Regions from separate parts of the Bradyrhizobium sp. USDA 4452 genome, predicted to be linked through region 3. Evidence: predicted binding sites of a transcription regulator. Region 3 holds the regulator's gene; each other region holds the start of a gene.
The links. The regulator LexA, encoded in region 3, represses DNA repair genes until DNA is damaged. The targets are predictions, from matches to a motif close to TGTTCNNNNTGTGTTCNG.
Positions count from the first base shown of each region.

Region 1: a site for LexA is predicted at 3,211-3,228, ahead of ruvC (crossover junction endodeoxyribonuclease RuvC). Genes of this name have one in related genera too.
Region 2: a site for LexA is predicted at 2,129-2,146, ahead of ACVISU_RS18245 (ATP-dependent Clp protease adaptor ClpS). Genes of this name have one in related genera too.

Region 1 covers NZ_JBSSGK010000001.1:3,304,882-3,310,039, reverse strand. Annotated here, with positions in the region: gene ACVISU_RS15945 (methyl-accepting chemotaxis protein) at 321-2,075, opposite strand; gene ACVISU_RS15940 (YebC/PmpR family DNA-binding transcriptional regulator) at 2,278-3,024, shown strand; gene ruvC (crossover junction endodeoxyribonuclease RuvC) at 3,254-3,781, shown strand; partial or broken gene ruvA (Holliday junction branch migration protein RuvA) at 4,074-4,692, shown strand; gene ruvB (Holliday junction branch migration DNA helicase RuvB) at 4,689-5,158, shown strand, end outside.
Region 2 covers NZ_JBSSGK010000001.1:3,783,456-3,788,613, forward strand. Annotated here, with positions in the region: gene ACVISU_RS18240 (mechanosensitive ion channel family protein) at 1-1,847, opposite strand, end outside; gene ACVISU_RS18245 (ATP-dependent Clp protease adaptor ClpS) at 2,177-3,907, shown strand; gene ACVISU_RS18250 (tetratricopeptide repeat protein) at 3,932-5,158, opposite strand, start outside.
Region 3 covers NZ_JBSSGK010000001.1:41,106-46,263, forward strand. Annotated here, with positions in the region: gene ACVISU_RS00345 (hypothetical protein) at 1-32, opposite strand, end outside; gene ACVISU_RS00350 (hypothetical protein) at 25-204, opposite strand; gene ACVISU_RS00355 (hypothetical protein) at 201-476, opposite strand; gene ACVISU_RS00360 (DNA-directed RNA polymerase subunit alpha C-terminal domain-containing protein) at 473-967, opposite strand; gene ACVISU_RS00365 (hypothetical protein) at 974-1,174, opposite strand; gene ACVISU_RS00370 (hypothetical protein) at 1,161-1,403, opposite strand; gene ACVISU_RS00375 (hypothetical protein) at 1,400-1,738, opposite strand; gene ACVISU_RS00380 (hypothetical protein) at 1,792-2,241, shown strand; gene ACVISU_RS00385 (hypothetical protein) at 2,238-2,465, opposite strand; gene ACVISU_RS00390 (hypothetical protein) at 2,611-3,039, opposite strand; gene lexA (transcriptional repressor LexA) at 3,296-4,000, opposite strand; gene ACVISU_RS00400 (molybdopterin molybdotransferase MoeA) at 4,245-5,158, opposite strand, start outside.

The sequences.
Region 1 (5,158 bases), 3.3 Mb from region 3:
GAACCGATTCCGTCATTGCGAGCGAAGCGAAGCAATCCATGTCACCGTGCATGGGGGGCGATGGATTGCTTCGTCGCTATCGCTCCTCGCAATGACGACTTGCCGTCAACCCTGCCGGAAACCGGTCCGGCCTATCGCTGCACACCATTTCGGAATAATGGAAATGTACCGGTGAGTTGCCCGACGTGTCAAGCGCAGTGTCGAGCGCCGGCAGCCGACGGCTACTGTGCATGGGGTTGTTTTGCATTTTTTTGGCAGTGCCTGTAGCCCGGATGCAGCCAACGGGGCGCGCGTTCGCGCGACTCCCATCCGGGCCCCGTTCAAAGCTTGTAGGCGGTGCGGAACGCGCCCCAGTGCCGGCCGCGGACGCGGATCGGCACGTCGATCTCGCGCATCATCACGGTGGTGCCGCCTCCCATGTCGCGCGCGTAGCTTTGCACCAGGTAGGCGCGCTCATTGCGCGCGGCGGCGAGGCCGGCGGGGTCGTTGAAGATGCGGCGATTGCGGCAATTGGCGGTGTTGTAGGCGACGTCGCCCGGCCGCTGCGGCTGCGAGTAGATCTTGTTGTGGACCGGCAGATAGCCGTTGCGGTCGACCGTCGCGCAGAATGCCAGGCGCTTGTCCTTGGCGAGGAACGCCTCGAGCGGAGCGGGCAGCGCGCGGTCCGCCCAGTCCAGCATCTTGGTGCGGTACTGCACCGGATTGGTGCCCGGTATCTCGACATAGTCGGTGTCGAACATGTCGGCGATCGTGATCGCGCCGCTGGCCAGTCCGTTCTCGAACAGTCTGCTCAGTGCGCGGCCGGCTTCCATCGCGCGGGTGACGAGTTCGGCGTTCTCCTCGTGGATCGCCCACATCCGGTCTTCGATCTTTTCGCGCAATTCGGCGGTCGCGGCCTCGAAGCGCGCCTGGCTGCCTGCCTTGGCGCGGTCGCCGATCCTGATCCGGCAGGCGCCGATGTCCTGGAGGGTCGCGCTCAGGGTCTCATGGGCCGGCAGCTTCTCGGCATCGGGCCCGCCGATCAGGATGCCGTCCATCGCGATCTCATAGACCGGCGCGGTGATGTTGCCGCGCGCGGTCGTGATCTCGATTCTGAGGCTGCAGGGCAGGCGCTCGTTCTTGCGCGGATCGCCGCGCTCGTCCTGGCGCAGCAGCACCGCGCAGCGCGCCTTCAGCTTCTGGGCGAAGGCGGTCACCGCCTTGCCGGCCTTGGCGACATTGTCGCCATGCGCGGCGGCTTCCCGCGTCGCGCTGTCGATCTCGCCGGCGCTGGTGCCGACCGAGACGATGAAGTGGGAGGCGGAGGCTGCGTTCTGGCCCATCTCGCCGGTGATCTGGTTCTGCTCGGCGACCGCGCCGTTGACGTTCTCGAACACCGGCCGGATCTTCTCGATCGCCTGCGAGATGCGGTGGACGGCGTCCGCCGATCCGGTGGCGTCCTTCTGCAGCGCCTCGATCTTGCGGGTGATCTCCTCAGTGGCGCTCTGGGTCTGCACCGCCAGCGCCTTGACCTCGGTGGCGACCACGGCAAAGCCCTTGCCGGCCGTGCCGGCGCGCGCAGCTTCAATGGTGGAGTTGAGCGCGAGCAGCGTGGTCTGCCGCGCGATCTGCGCGATCAGATTGACGACATTGCCGATCGCGGCCGAGGATTCGCGCAGGCGATCGACATTCGCGGTGGCCTCGCGCGCCGCCGCCGCGGCATCGTCGGCGAGCTGGCTCGCGCTGCGCACCTGCGCGCCGATGCCTTCGGCGGAATGGGTGAACCGGTCGGCGGCTTCGGAGAATGTCGTCGCGGTGCTCTGCGCATCGCTGCTGCGCCCGGTCAGCGCGTCGGTGCGGGCTCGGATCGTCGCGAGCTTGGCGGCCGTCGCCTCGGCGCCGTCGGCCACCGCGCCCGCGGCGCGCTCGAGCTGGCGGATCATAGCCCCTAGCTCGAGTTCCAGCAGCTCCAAGATTTCCTTCGACGAATCAGTCTCGGTCGAGACCTCGGGCGCGGTTGCCGCGGCCGGCACCAGTGGCGCGGCGACAGGCGCAGCCGGCTCCGGCTCTTGCTTTCGAAACAAACCGAACGCCATGGGGGCTCTTGGAAAGTTGCGGCGGGACGGGGCGATCCTCGCATCCGGGCATGAAGTCATGGTTAACAAGTGCCTCATATTCCGGCTTGCGGTAGTATTCTCGGGCCAGACGACCCCTGCCGACCTTTGATTTTGACCGCCAGGGGCCTATAAGGCCGCGTTTTCCACCCCTGTTCAGACCCTAGGCTCGAAGAGACGTCGCATGGCCGGCCATTCCCAATTCAAGAACATCATGCACCGCAAGGGCCGGCAGGATGCCCAGAAGTCGAAGCTTTTCGGCAAGCTGGCCCGCGAAATCACCGTGGCGGCCAAGCTCGGCACCCCGGACCCGGCGATGAACCCGCGGCTGCGCGCCGCCGTGGTCGCAGCGCGGGCCGAGAACATGCCCAAGGACAATATCGACCGCGCCATCAAGAAGGCCGCGGGCAATGAGGGCGAGAACTACGACGAGATACGCTACGAGGGCTATGGCCCCGGCGGTGTCGCCGTGATCGTCGAGGCGCTGACCGACAACCGCAACCGCGCCGCCTCCGACATCCGCTCGTTCTTCACCAAGTCGGGCGGCAATCTCGGCGAAACCGGCTCGGTCGCCTTCATGTTCGATCGCACCGGCATCATCGAGTACGACGCCAAGGTGGCCTCCGACGATGCGATGCTGGACGCCGCGATCGAGGCCGGCGCCGACGACGTCGTCTCCAGCGAAGGCGGCCACGAGGTCTACGCCTCGCAGGACACCTTCCGCGAGGTCGCAAAAGCGCTGGAAGCGAAGTTCGGCGAGCCGCGCAAGGCGGCGCTGACCTGGAAGCCGCAGAACACCGTCGCGGTCGACGACGAGACCGGCGAAAAGCTGCTCAAGCTGATGGACCTGCTCAACGAGCACGACGACGTGCAGAACGTCTACGCCAATTTCGAGGTGTCCGACGCGCTGATTGCAAAGATGGGCGGGTAAGAGCCGCGTTCATCGCCCCAAGCTCCAATGTCATCGCCCGACTTGATCGGGCGATTCAGCATTCCAGAGGTCGTTATTTGACCCGAGAGGCCGCGGCGTGCTGGATCCCCCGCTTTCGCGGGGGATGACGAGCGAGGACGGGATCAAGAGCGGAGCCGACGGCGACCGCGGCAGGGGATGGGCTTCCGTTTGTGTTTCGTTCTCGCAGGCCAGGCGGTATCACTACCGCATGACAGCCCAGCCGATTCGCTCTCCCGTCCGCATCATCGGTATCGATCCGGGTCTCCGCCGCACCGGCTGGGGCGTGATCGAGACCGAGGGCAACCGTCTGGTCTATATCGGCTGCGGCTCGGTCGAGCCGCCGGACGATCTGCCGCTGGCGAGCCGGCTGCTCGCGATCCATGAGGGGCTGGCCGCCGTGCTCGGCGACTTTAGGCCGGCGGAGGCCGCGGTCGAGCAGACCTTCGTCAACAAGGACGGCGTTGCCACGCTGAAGCTCGGCCAGGCCCGCGGCGTCGCCATGCTGGCGCCCGCAATGTTCGGTATCTCGGTCGCCGAATACGCGCCGAACCAGGTCAAGAAGACCGTGGTCGGTGCCGGTCACGCCGAGAAGAACCAGATCCAGGTGATGCTGAAGATCCTGTTGCCGAAGGCCGAACCGCCGTCCGCCGACGCCGCCGACGCGCTCGCGGTCGCGATCACCCACGCCCATCACCGCCAGAGCGCCGCACTCCGGCTCAGGGTGGCGAGCCTATGATCGGCTATTGCAACGTAGCGCAACGCGAGGAGCGCGCGCTCGTCAGGCTCCCTCCCCCCTTGCGGGGGAGGGTTGGGGAGAGGGGTGGACCCCGGGCGAGACGATTGCTGAGCGCATCGCCCTCGCAAAGTCGGCTACCTGTCGTCGGAACGGAAATTGACAGAGCGCGTCGTGTGGTACCCCTCGCCCTAACCCTCCACCGCAAGGGGGGAGGGAACCCTTCCGCCAGTGCGTCCCCTACTAGTGCGGGTTCATCCGAACACGGTGCGCGCGTCGAGCCTGGGTCACCATCATGATCGGCAAGCTCAAGGGTCTGATCGATTCCTATGGCGAGGACTACGTAATCCTCGACGTCGGCGGCGTCGGCTATCAGGTGCATTGCGCGAGCCGCACGCTGCAGGCATTGCCGTCGCCGGGCGGCGCGGCGGTGCTCTCGATCGAGACCTATGTCCGCGAGGATCAGATCAAGCTGTTCGGCTTCCGCTCAGATCTCGAGCGCGAATGGTTTCGCCTGCTGCAGACCGTGCAGGGCGTCGGCGCCAAGGTCGCGCTCGCGGTGCTCGGCACGCTGCCGCCGACCGATCTCGCCAACGCCATCGCGCTGCGTGACAAGGCGGCGGTGGCGCGGACGCCCGGTGTCGGGCCGAAGGTCGCCGAACGCATCGTCAGCGAATTGAAGGACAAGGCACCGGGCTTTGCCGATGTCGATCCCGCGGTGGTGCATCTCTCGGGCGCGATCGACAACAACCGCGCGCCGCGTCCGGTCACCGACGCGATCTCTCGCGCTGGTTAACCTCGGCTACGGCCAGCCGCAGGCCGCCGCCGCGATCGCCGCTGCCTCGCGCAGCGCCGGTGAGAGTGCCGAGACCGCGCAGCTGATCCGGCTTGGGCTTAAGGAATTGTCGAAGTGAACACGCCCTCGCGCATGGTCTCGCCCGAACGCCGCTCCGACGATGTCGGCGACACCGCGCTGCGTCCGCAGTCGCTGACGGAGTTCGTCGGCCAGGCCCAGGCGCGCAAGAATCTCTCGATCTTCATCGAAGCCGCCAAGAAGCGCGGCGAGGCGCTCGATCACGTGCTGTTCGTCGGTCCCCCCGGCCTCGGCAAGACCACGCTGGCGCAGATCGTTGCGCGCGAGCTCGGCGTCGGCTTCCGTGCCACCTCCGGCCCCGTGATCGCGAAGGCTGGCGACCTCGCGGCGCTGCTCACCAATCTGGAAGAGCGCGATGTGCTGTTCATCGACGAAATCCATCGCCTGAGCCCAGCGGTGGAAGAAGTACTCTATCCCGCGATGGAGGATTTTCAGCTTGATCTGATCATCGGCGAAGGCCCTGCGGCGCGCTCGGTCAAGATCGAGCTGTCGAAATTCACCCTGGT
Region 2 (5,158 bases), 3.7 Mb from region 3:
TCGCCGACCTGCACGGTGTTCTCGATCAGGAGGAACAGCCCGGTGATCAGATCCTGCACCAATTTCTGCGAGCCGAAGCCGATCGCGATGCCGACGATGCCGGCGCCGGCGAGCAGCGGCGCGACATTGACGCCGATCTCGCTGAGCGCGGTGAGCCCGACGACAGCTACGATCATGCAGAACAGCGCGGTACGCAGCATCGGCTGGAAGGTGCGCAGCCGCGCGGCGCGGGCGTAATGCCCCTCGCGCGACAGCGTATCGATCTGCCGGTCCATCAGCGCATTGGCGACTTCCCAGATCACCGCCGCGGCGAACGCGGCAATGCCGATCGTCACCAGCGCCGAGATCAGGCGGGAGCCGATCTGGCCGCCATAGAACCAGACGATGGCGTCGACGCCCCAGACTTCGAGCAGCGCGACGAAGCCGATCAGCGCGATCACCGCGGTGACCACCTTGCGCAGCAGCGGCAGATAGCGGTTGGCGCGGGTCTCCAGCCCCGGGAAGCGCTGCATCAGGTCCGGGCTGATGCGGAAGCCGCGGTCGATCAGGCTCAGCACCACCATGGTGACGAGCCGGGTGACCAGCAGCACCGCGACGGTGCCGACGAAATATTGCAGCAGCAGCGAATAGCCGTTGCGGATGTTGAGCGCCCACACTGCCCACAGCGCAAGATCGAGCGCGATCGCCAGCACGTGCCAGAGCGAAGCGAGACGGTTGCGCGTCCGCGCGGCGAGGCCGGTGCGATCGGCCGGTGCGCGGATCGCGTCGGCGACCTGGCGGCGGCATTGCAGGATGATGACGACGACGAAGAGATGCACCACCAGCATCACCAGCCGGAGCAGCGCGGCATAGCCGGCGCGATGCAGCCCGAGCAGCAGCGCGACATTGGCAAAGGCGATGCCGGAGACGCCGACGGCGACGATGCGCCGCGCCCAGATCTCGATATAGGCCGCGGTCTCGGCCCGGACGCGGATCAGGCCGAACGGTCCCGCCAGCGCACGCACCGCGCAGATCAGCACGCGCGAGAAGACGTAGGCGTTGACGACGGCGAGGATCACCAGCCGCGTGGTCGACTGGTCGCCGATCTCGGTGCCGAGCAGCGCGGTGGCGATGCCACCGAACACCACCACCGGCAGCAATTCGAGTAGCAGGCGGCCGAGCACGAAGGGCAGCCGTATCAGCGACTGCCAGGCACGCGCCAGGCTGAGCCGACGGCGATGCAGATCGCCCTCCGGCGTGACGTCGGTAACCGACGACGGCGGATCGGCGCTCGCGAGCGCCTGCACCGGCACACGCGCGGTCTGCGGCAGCCGCGCTTCGAGGAACGCGACCGGCCGCTTGATCAGGCGGAACACCACCCATTCGGCGGCGAGCGCGCAGCCGAACACCAGCGCCAGCTTCCAGGCGATATCGATCATCAGCCCATAAGCCTGCGGATCGTTGGCGGTGCGCACGAACCAGTAATAGAACGCCGGGAAATGCGTCAGCGTGCGCGCGACGTCGGCGACCTCGCGCGACATCTCGCCGACCTGCTCCGAGACCATCAACAGAAGCTGAGCACCGAGACTGTCTGCGCTCAGCGGGATCGGCGAATGCTGCTCGGGCGCAGGCGCCGGCTCCGCGGCCGCCTGCGGCGAGGCCTTGGCAATGGCGCGCAACGTGTTGATGATCTCGCCGCGCTTCTTGTCATCCTGCAGCGTCTCGAGCGCGCGCTTCGCCTGCTCGGGCGTCAGTGTGTCGCCGGTCACGGGCTGCGGCGACGTCGGCTTGGCGGCCGGCTGCGCCAGCGCGGGCGAGACGAACAGGGCGAGGACGAGAAGGATCGCAAAGCGAAGTTTGTGCGGCACGAGGGCCTCTTATTAAAATAATTGCGCGACCGCAGATCCTTAGGGAGGACTCTGCTCTCGCGCTCGCGCCACGTCGGATCGCCCCTTTTCGCCTTGATGATGTGTCGGAAGTTTGCCGCTGCGACGACCATCTCTTGGCATTTGCCGCAACACGATCGTCGCAAGTGTTGAACGGCGTTTACGCATGCAGGCGTGTTCCCGGCTGAGCCCGCCGAGCGGCACATCACACGTCAGGGATGAGGCGGCAAAATCTTTCGCTTGACGCAGGCCGGCGGCCATGATGTTCTTATTTTGTTCTGTTTGTTTCCGATTTGCGTTTCGAGGTGATCATGCACGACGTCTTTGCCGAGAACGGCCCGATCAGGCTCTTCATTCACGACGACAGCGAGACACCGATAGAATTCATCCGCAACCTGCTACGCACGGTATTCGGCAAATCCCGGAAAGAGGCGGTTGCCGCTACCGCACGGATCGAGGCCCAGAACGGAATCGCATGCGGTCCCTATCCAGCACCTGTGGCCCAAGCCCTGCTGGAGTCCGCGCAGCAACTGATCCGCAGCAATGGCCATCCGTTAACGATCACGACGCAGGCTGCCGACGCGGCGCGGCCATGCAACCTCTGTGGCTCACTGGAACCCGTGACCGATGTCTTTCTCTTCCGCAAGACGGTCTGCCTGTGCAGCAACTGCTTGCTCGCCGCCAGGGCCAGCTCGGAAAAACTGCCGGGCGAGGAGTTCAGATATGCCTTCATAGCACTCGATTGGCATTTTGCCGGAGTGCCGCGCAACCAAATCCTGACCCGGTCGCGGCAGTTTCCCGGTCACATGCGTGCCGATGTTCAGATCGCGATCGACAGGCTGTTCGACGCGCCGATCCATTTCTTCGGCCTTCATGAGGAACACCGCTACGAAACCTTGGCCTTCGCCGCGCTGATGGAGAACAGCCGCAACGCACCAGCGATCGCCCCCCCGCAGTATCACGACGTCGACGTCGGCGAGTCCGAGCCGGTGAAATGCCTCACCAATGGCTTGTGGCTGTGCCAGACCGAAGAGCTGCGCTACGCGGTACTGCTCAGCTACCATCGCGATTATCAGAGCGAGCCGGGCTTGCGGATCGAGCTTGCGGTGCCCGCGGGCGCGGCCGGAAACAGCCTGGTGCAGCGGACTTTTGCCGAGCTGGAAGCTGCCGTGCATGCGGCACGATCCTATCGCGGCAAGATCCTGTCGCTGGAGAATGCCGCAGACTATCGCGGCCGCGCCCGCGGCGTGACCGTGCATCGGCTGCAGACGGTGGCCCGCGATGACGTGATCCTGCCAGAACGGACGCTACGGCTGCTCGACCGCAATGTGCTCGGCTTCGTCGAAAGCCGCGATCTGCTGCGCAAGCTCGGGCAGTCGACCCGCAAGGGCATCCTGCTCTACGGCCCGCCCGGCACCGGCAAGACCCACACCATTCGCTATCTCGCCACCAACCTGCCGGATCACACCACACTGATCATCACCGCCGAACAGGTCGGCCTGCTCGGCGCCTACATGAATCTGGCGCGGCTGCTGCAGCCGACCATGGTGGTGATCGAGGATGTCGACCTGATCGCGCGCGACCGCGAAGACATGGGCGGACCGTGCGAGGAATCATTGCTCAACAAGCTGCTCAACGAGATGGACGGCCTCAAGGAGGATTGCGACATCCTGTTCCTGCTGACCACGAACCGCCCCGAAGAGCTCGAGGGCGCACTGGCCGGCCGGCCCGGCCGCATCGACCAGGCGATCGAGGTGCCGCTGCCCGACGAGACCGGACGCGACAAGCTGATCCGGCTCTACGGCAAGGGCCTGTCGCTCGAACAGCCCGTCATCGACGAGGCCGTGCGACGCACCGAAGGCGTCAGCGCCGCCTTCATCAAGGAGCTGATGCGCCGTCTCGCCCAAGCCAGCATCATCAGCGATGCTGGCGGGGCGGTCACGACTTTCGACCTCGACGGCGCGATCAGTGAAATGCTGTTCGACGGCGGCCGGCTCAACGCGAAGCTGCTCGGCGGCGCGCAGGGAATGAGCGCGACGTGACTAACCGGAAGCCTCGGCTGGTCGTCAGCCGCGCGACGCCTGTGGCAGCAACACCTCCCGCTCCCCTTTCGCAACGCGCGCAAGCTCGGCCGACATCCGCGTCAGCACACCCTCCCAGGCCTGCGGCCTGTCCTGGCGGAACAGCCGCATGGTCGGATACCAGGGCGTATCGGCGCGATCCCGTAGCCAGCGCCAGTCGAGCGCATAGGGGCACAGCATCCAGACCGGGCGGCCCAGCGCGCCGGCGAGATGCGCCACCGAGGTATCGACGGCGATGACGAGATCGAGCGCGCAGACGGCCGCCGCGGTGTCGGCGAAATCGCCGAGCGTCGGCGCGAGGTCGACGATATCGGCACCGAGGCGCCGCAGCACCGGGGCATCGTCCGGCCGCGGCTCCTTCTGCAGGCTGTAGAGCTGCACGCCCGGTGTGACCAGCCGCGGCAGCACGGCATCCGCCGGCAGCGAACGCTGGCGGTCGCCCTTGTGCCTGGCATTGCCGGCCCAGACCACGCCGACCTTCAGCGCCGATTCGCCGGCGAGCGCCTCGCGCCAGCGCGCCAGCTTGACGGCATCCGCCTGCAGATAGGACACGGCGGCCGGGATGGTCTCGACGGTGGTACGGAAGATGCGCGGCAGGCTGAGCAGCGGCAGTTGCAGGTCGAACGGCGGTAACGGCTCGCCGCGGGCGAACACCGCGACGTCGGGCAGCATCGGCTGCAGCAGCGCGACCAGCGCCGGCTGCACCTGCAGAATGATCCGGCCGCCTTTGCCCGCCAGCATCGGCACATAGCGGACGAAGTTGATGGCGTCGCCGAGCCCGTATTCGGCAAACAACAGCAGCGTGCGTCCCGCCAGCGGCTCACCCTGCCATTCCGGCTCGTCGAACACCGGGTCGCCTTCGCTGAGCATCTTGGTCTTGCGGCGCCACTGATATTCTTCAAAACCCTCCTCGAACTCGCCGTTCATCAGGAGGAAATGGGCGTGGTTGTAATGCGCCAGCGGCTGTTCGGGATCGAGCGCGATGGCGCGGCGCGAGGCCACCAGCGCCGCATCGATCTCGCCGGCATTGCGCAGCGCGACCGCAAGATTGGCGTGGCCCTTGGCGTAGTTGGGTTCGAGCTCGATGGCCCTTCGATGCGCGGCGACCGCGGCCTCGACCAGGTTCTGCGCCTCGAAGATGATTCCAAGGTTGGTGTGCGCGGCGGCATAGTCCGGCTTGAGCGCCAGCTCGGCGCAGGCGATGGCGTCGTC
Region 3 (5,158 bases):
TTGATCAAGTCTGGGCTCCAATCATCAGCCATTTGCTGTCTCCGGCTGAAGGGATCGGTTGATCAACTTTACGACGATGTGTTCTATGGTGTTCCAGTGGGGTCCGCGTTCAATGATATTGTGCAACTCGTCCAGTTCTTCAAAGAGCCGGGTCTCCTGGGGTGAGCCGTTATTGTAGGAAATCTCTGCCATCCAGCGCTTCATGTGTTGCGGTCTCCCCATATGACGAAGTTCTTATCCAGATCAGGAAAAGCCGCATCGAGCATGCTCTCCAGCACCTCATTTGAGGTGGCCTGATCCTTGATCTTGTCGAGAAGCATTTGAACAGCCTCTTCGTAGGACACAGCGTGAGTGCTTTTCGTTCCCATCACAGTCACTCTTCCCTTCAGCGCCCTCCGGGCCATCAGTTCATCGATGGTCCCCATGAGGGCGATTTTTTCATTCTGCAAGCGCTGCCATTCGTCCATGCCGCTCATGCCGTCTCTCCCTTCGCCTCGAGCGGGAGAAGCCCAAAGCCGATTTCCAACTCGAACTGGATGGTTGCTCGCGCGGTCTCGAATTCTGCCATGCCTCCGTAGCCAGCACCCGCTATCGATTCCAAGAATGCATGGACTTGGTTCAAGGCGTCCCAGCGGCTAACGGAAGCGTAGATCGCTCCGTCGCTCGACGGCTTCATGTGGGCGACCAGATTGCGGTATTGCTCAAGCAAGAAATCGCGGTTCGCGATCATCTGTCGCAGGTCTTTTCCCGGATCGTCCCTCTTAAGAGGGCCCTCAGAAAATTCATGGATTGCTTCCATCAGCTCATTGAACTGTCTCTTTCCGATACCTTTGACGGCCTTAAGGCCATAAGGTCCCAACTCTCTCATCTTCTGAAATGAGGTAATATTCTCGCGCTTGAGAATATTGATTGTTCTTAGGCTAATAGCGAGATAATCGATATCGCATTGGTTCCAAAAACGCATCATTGCGTGCTATTCTCCAACAGCGATAGCTTCGTAAGCTGAGTAGGCTTCGTCTTCTGGAGAGACCCCCTTATCGCGCTCAAGATAGCAATCGTCGGCCATGTGATAGGCGATCTCGATCGCGGCGTCTGAATCCATGCCTCCCTTCTCAAAAAGAACGGCGACGGGACACACAAAGCGGTACTTCCAAACTCGCTCAGAAATTTCCATAGTTGTCTCCCATGGCGTCTTCAGTCCTCGCCCAATAGCTCATGTCAGCATCAGCGCATTCTTCGGGGCCTTCGTTGCGCTGATTTGCGTCCTCCCAATAGGATGGAGCAGTCTCATCGGCGTATTCCGCAACCGATGAGCCGTCGTCGAACTTCTCACCGATGGTTTCGAGCATGCGCGCCTTGAAGCGAGCGCAGAATTCTTCTTTGAGTATGGGCGTAGCTCTCATCGCTCCCCTCCCGCGATCACCGCGACACGGGGCTTCCAGGAGGGGAGCCAAGAGAGGTCGGGGTAGAGGTCGGCCAGTTCCTTGGCGGCCCGGCGCATGCTGAGGCCAAGCCGGAACGTCTGGTCAAAGCCGGGGTCTTCGCCGTAGGTGTCGATCGCCGTAATGATGATCGACTCCCGTGTCGTCCGGGCCAGATCGCCGGGGTGGCGGATGCGGTCGGAGTGGAGCCAAGTCTTGAGATCAGACAGGGAACGCGGCTGTGTCAGGGGCGCGCGCAAATCCGCGCATGTTGCCGAGTCGTTCACGGGGGTTTGCATATTGTCGTCGGTTTCCATGTCTCTATAGCCCTTTGAAAATAAGAGGAATTTCGTCTGGCGCTGGATTTAGTATGTTCCTGGTCAAGGAGTGGCTGGCAGCGGACGCCGATGCGCGGACCGCGACGGACGCCTCACTCGGTGAGGGTGTCTCCTGCGATCCGAGCGGCTGCGTGACCCAAGGTCCCGGCGGCGCCTTCGTCACCCTGGCGACCCGGTCCGAGGCGCTGACTGATGATTGCGAGCGCGCGGCGCTGATCGTGACCGCGCGGCCGGCACCGACGGACTGCGCGGCCTCGGTGATCGATGCCGAGCGGTTGCGGCGTCACGGCGCGCTGGTGCTGCGGCGCATCAGGGACGGCTACGCCATTGATGCCGTCAAGCCCGGCGGGATCGACCGGCCATGGTCGCCGGCGGTTCCCGGCGATGGCGAGAGCGAGACCACGCCGCGTGCGACCGCGACCGCGCCACGGCCCGCCGTCGATGCGACGCCGGCCGAGAGCGATTTTCAGGGCGAGGATTAGCCGTTGCCAGGCGAGGGTCCGGCCGGCAGCTCGAACAGGCCAAGATGATACTCGTCAGAGTCGGGGTCGGCATCGGGCTTCTTGACGAGGGTGAAGGAAGCCTCGGGAAACTGCTCCCAGACCTTCAGATCGTCAGCCGTTACCGTCAGCCAGCCGAACCGGAACATGTAGCGGCCCGGTTCCGTGACCCGTCCAGCCTTTTGCCAAGTGACCTTATCGACCACCGCGCACGTCCTCCGTGTACGATGATGCGCCAAGGTGGCCGCTGACGCAAATCTCCTTCTGCGCCCCGGAACCTGACGTCCGGGGTCGCTCCAAATCGCTTAGGTCACTCGCCGCCGGATGGTTCATCCCGCGGTGACGATGCGTTCAACCCAAAAACAGCGACGCGAATGCAGAGGGCCGCCGCTCCACAACCTTCGGCTTCTGCTCGACCGGCGGATGCAGTGCCGGCAATTGCAGCACGCTGACGCGTTGTCCCTCGACGAGCTGGGTCACCAGCACATGGCTGCCGTCGGGGAATTCGACCGCGTCATGATGGCGGTCGGGAACGTCGGGCTCGACTTCGTTGAACACGCCGACGCGGAAATTCATCGTCTTGGTCCAGATCCAGCGGCTGTCGTAGCGAACGTTCTCGGCGAAAGCGAGCTCGGTGCCCGGCAGCATGCAGACCGCGACGTTGGGATCGTTCTCCGAAGCAAAGCCGCGGGTCGACGTGCCGCGGAAAGTCGTGGTGATCAGCGTCTCTCCAACAATGGCGGGGCGCGACGCCACGGCGTGCAGACTATAGTCACACATCGGATGGCTCCTCTAATCGAGGTAGCGACCCGTGCCTCTCCTTGAGGCATAGGGCCTCTACCAGAGTGGACGATAGCGAACGAGTGTCTCCTCGTTTCTGGGCGATTGTACGACTGCTCGACCAACGCCCCCGATCACAAACACGCGACGCTGCGCGAGAGGTGTCGGAGCGCATCGGGCAACCAGCACGTTACGCTATCATGCAAGGAACGATCCGATGTGTCGCTCGTTCCCTGCCGCCGCAAGTATTTGAAAATCAGTACTTGCGATAGAGACCGATCAGCTTGCCCTGGATGCGGACCCGGTTCGGCGGCAGAATGCGCACTTCATAGGCGGTGTTGGCCGGCTCCAGCGCAATCGATGCGCCGCGGCGGCGGAAGCGCTTTAGGGTAGCCTCCTCCTCGTCGATCAGCGCCACCACGATGTCGCCGGTGTTGGCGACGTCGTTGCGCTGGATCAGCGCCATGTCGCCGTCGAGGATGCCGGCATCGACCATCGAATCGCCGCGCACTTCCAGCGCATAGTGCTCACCGGCGCCGAGCATGTCGGGCGGCACGCTGATGGTGTGGCTGCGGGTCTGCAGCGCCTCGATCGGCGTACCGGCGGCAATCCGGCCCATCACGGGGACCGCGACCGGACGGTTGCCGTCGTCCTCGGCGATCGGCGGGGTGCTGGCGCGCTTGCCGAGGGTGCCTTCGATGACGCTCGGCGTGAAGCCGCGGCGGCCGTTGCCGCCTCCGGCCGACAGCTCAGGGAGCTTGATGACCTCGATGGCGCGGGCGCGGTTGGGCAGGCGGCGAATGAAGCCGCGCTCCTCCAGCGCAGTGATCAGGCGGTGGATTCCGGACTTCGAGCGCAGGTCGAGCGCATCCTTCATCTCGTCGAACGAGGGCGGTACGCCGGCCTCCTTCAGACGTTCATTGATGAAACGCAGTAGTTCGTACTGTTTGCGCGTGAGCATCTCGAGTATTCCCCCGGTTGGTAGCGTCGTTCGATTCCGAGACTCTACAGGTGCGCCTGCAGGCGGGACCTGACCTCAGGAGCGCGGTGCTCAGTACAAGCGCTTCCTGGATGGTCTCCCGTTTGTAGACACCAGCACTCGAAACAAATCATGAACGGACACTATATGTTCGATATGTGTTCCGCAACCACTTAATTTCAGGTGAACGCGTTCTGCAACGCGTAATCGGCGGGCCGCGAAAGCCTCACTCCGGCAGCATCAGGATCTCGCATTCGTTGCCTGTGAGGGCGGCGGGCGCAAACGGCGGACGCACGAGAAGTGCGCGTGCCGCAGCGAGATTCCCGAGCAGCGAGGAGTCCTGCTGCATCACGGGCGTTGCGATCAGCGTGCCGTCTTCGCGCTCGTCGAGGCGCGCGCGCAGATAGTCCTCGCGCTGGTCGTTGGCAGCGAGGTCGCGGCCGAGCAGGGCGTTCGCGCGGGCATGATGGACAGTCTTTCGGCCGCTCAGCGCCCGAATCAAGGGCACCAGGAACAGGAAGGCGCAGACATAGGAGGACACCGGATTGCCGGGCAGGCCGATCACCCGCATCGGCCCCAACCGGCCATGCATCATCGGCTTGCCGGGCCGCATCGCGATCCGCCAGAACGCCATCTCGACGCCCTCGGCCTCCAGCGACTGCTTGACCACGTCGTGGTCGCCGACCGAGGCGCCGCCGGTCGTGATCAGGATGTCCGCGCCGGTGTCGCGGGCCCGCCGGACGCCGGCGGTGGTCGCCTCCACCGTATCGGCGGCAATCCCGAGATCGACGGTCTCGGCGCCTTCGGCGCGCGCCAGCGCCCGCAGCGCATAGCCGTTGGAATAGACGATCTGGCCGGGGCCAGGCTCCGAGCCCGGCATCACCAGCTCGTCGCCGGTCGCCAGCACCGCGACCTTCGGACGGCGGTGCACCGCAAGGTCCGGATAGTTCATGGCCGCCGCGAGCGACAGCGCGCGGTCCGAGAGGCGGCTGCCGGCTTCGAGCAGCACGTCGCCCTCACGGAAGTCGACGCCGGCGGGGCGGATGTGCCGTCCGGCGGCAGCCGGCTCGGTGATCGTGATGTGGTCGCCGTCGACGGTGGTGTCTTCCTGGATGATGACGGCGTCGGCGCCATGGGGGA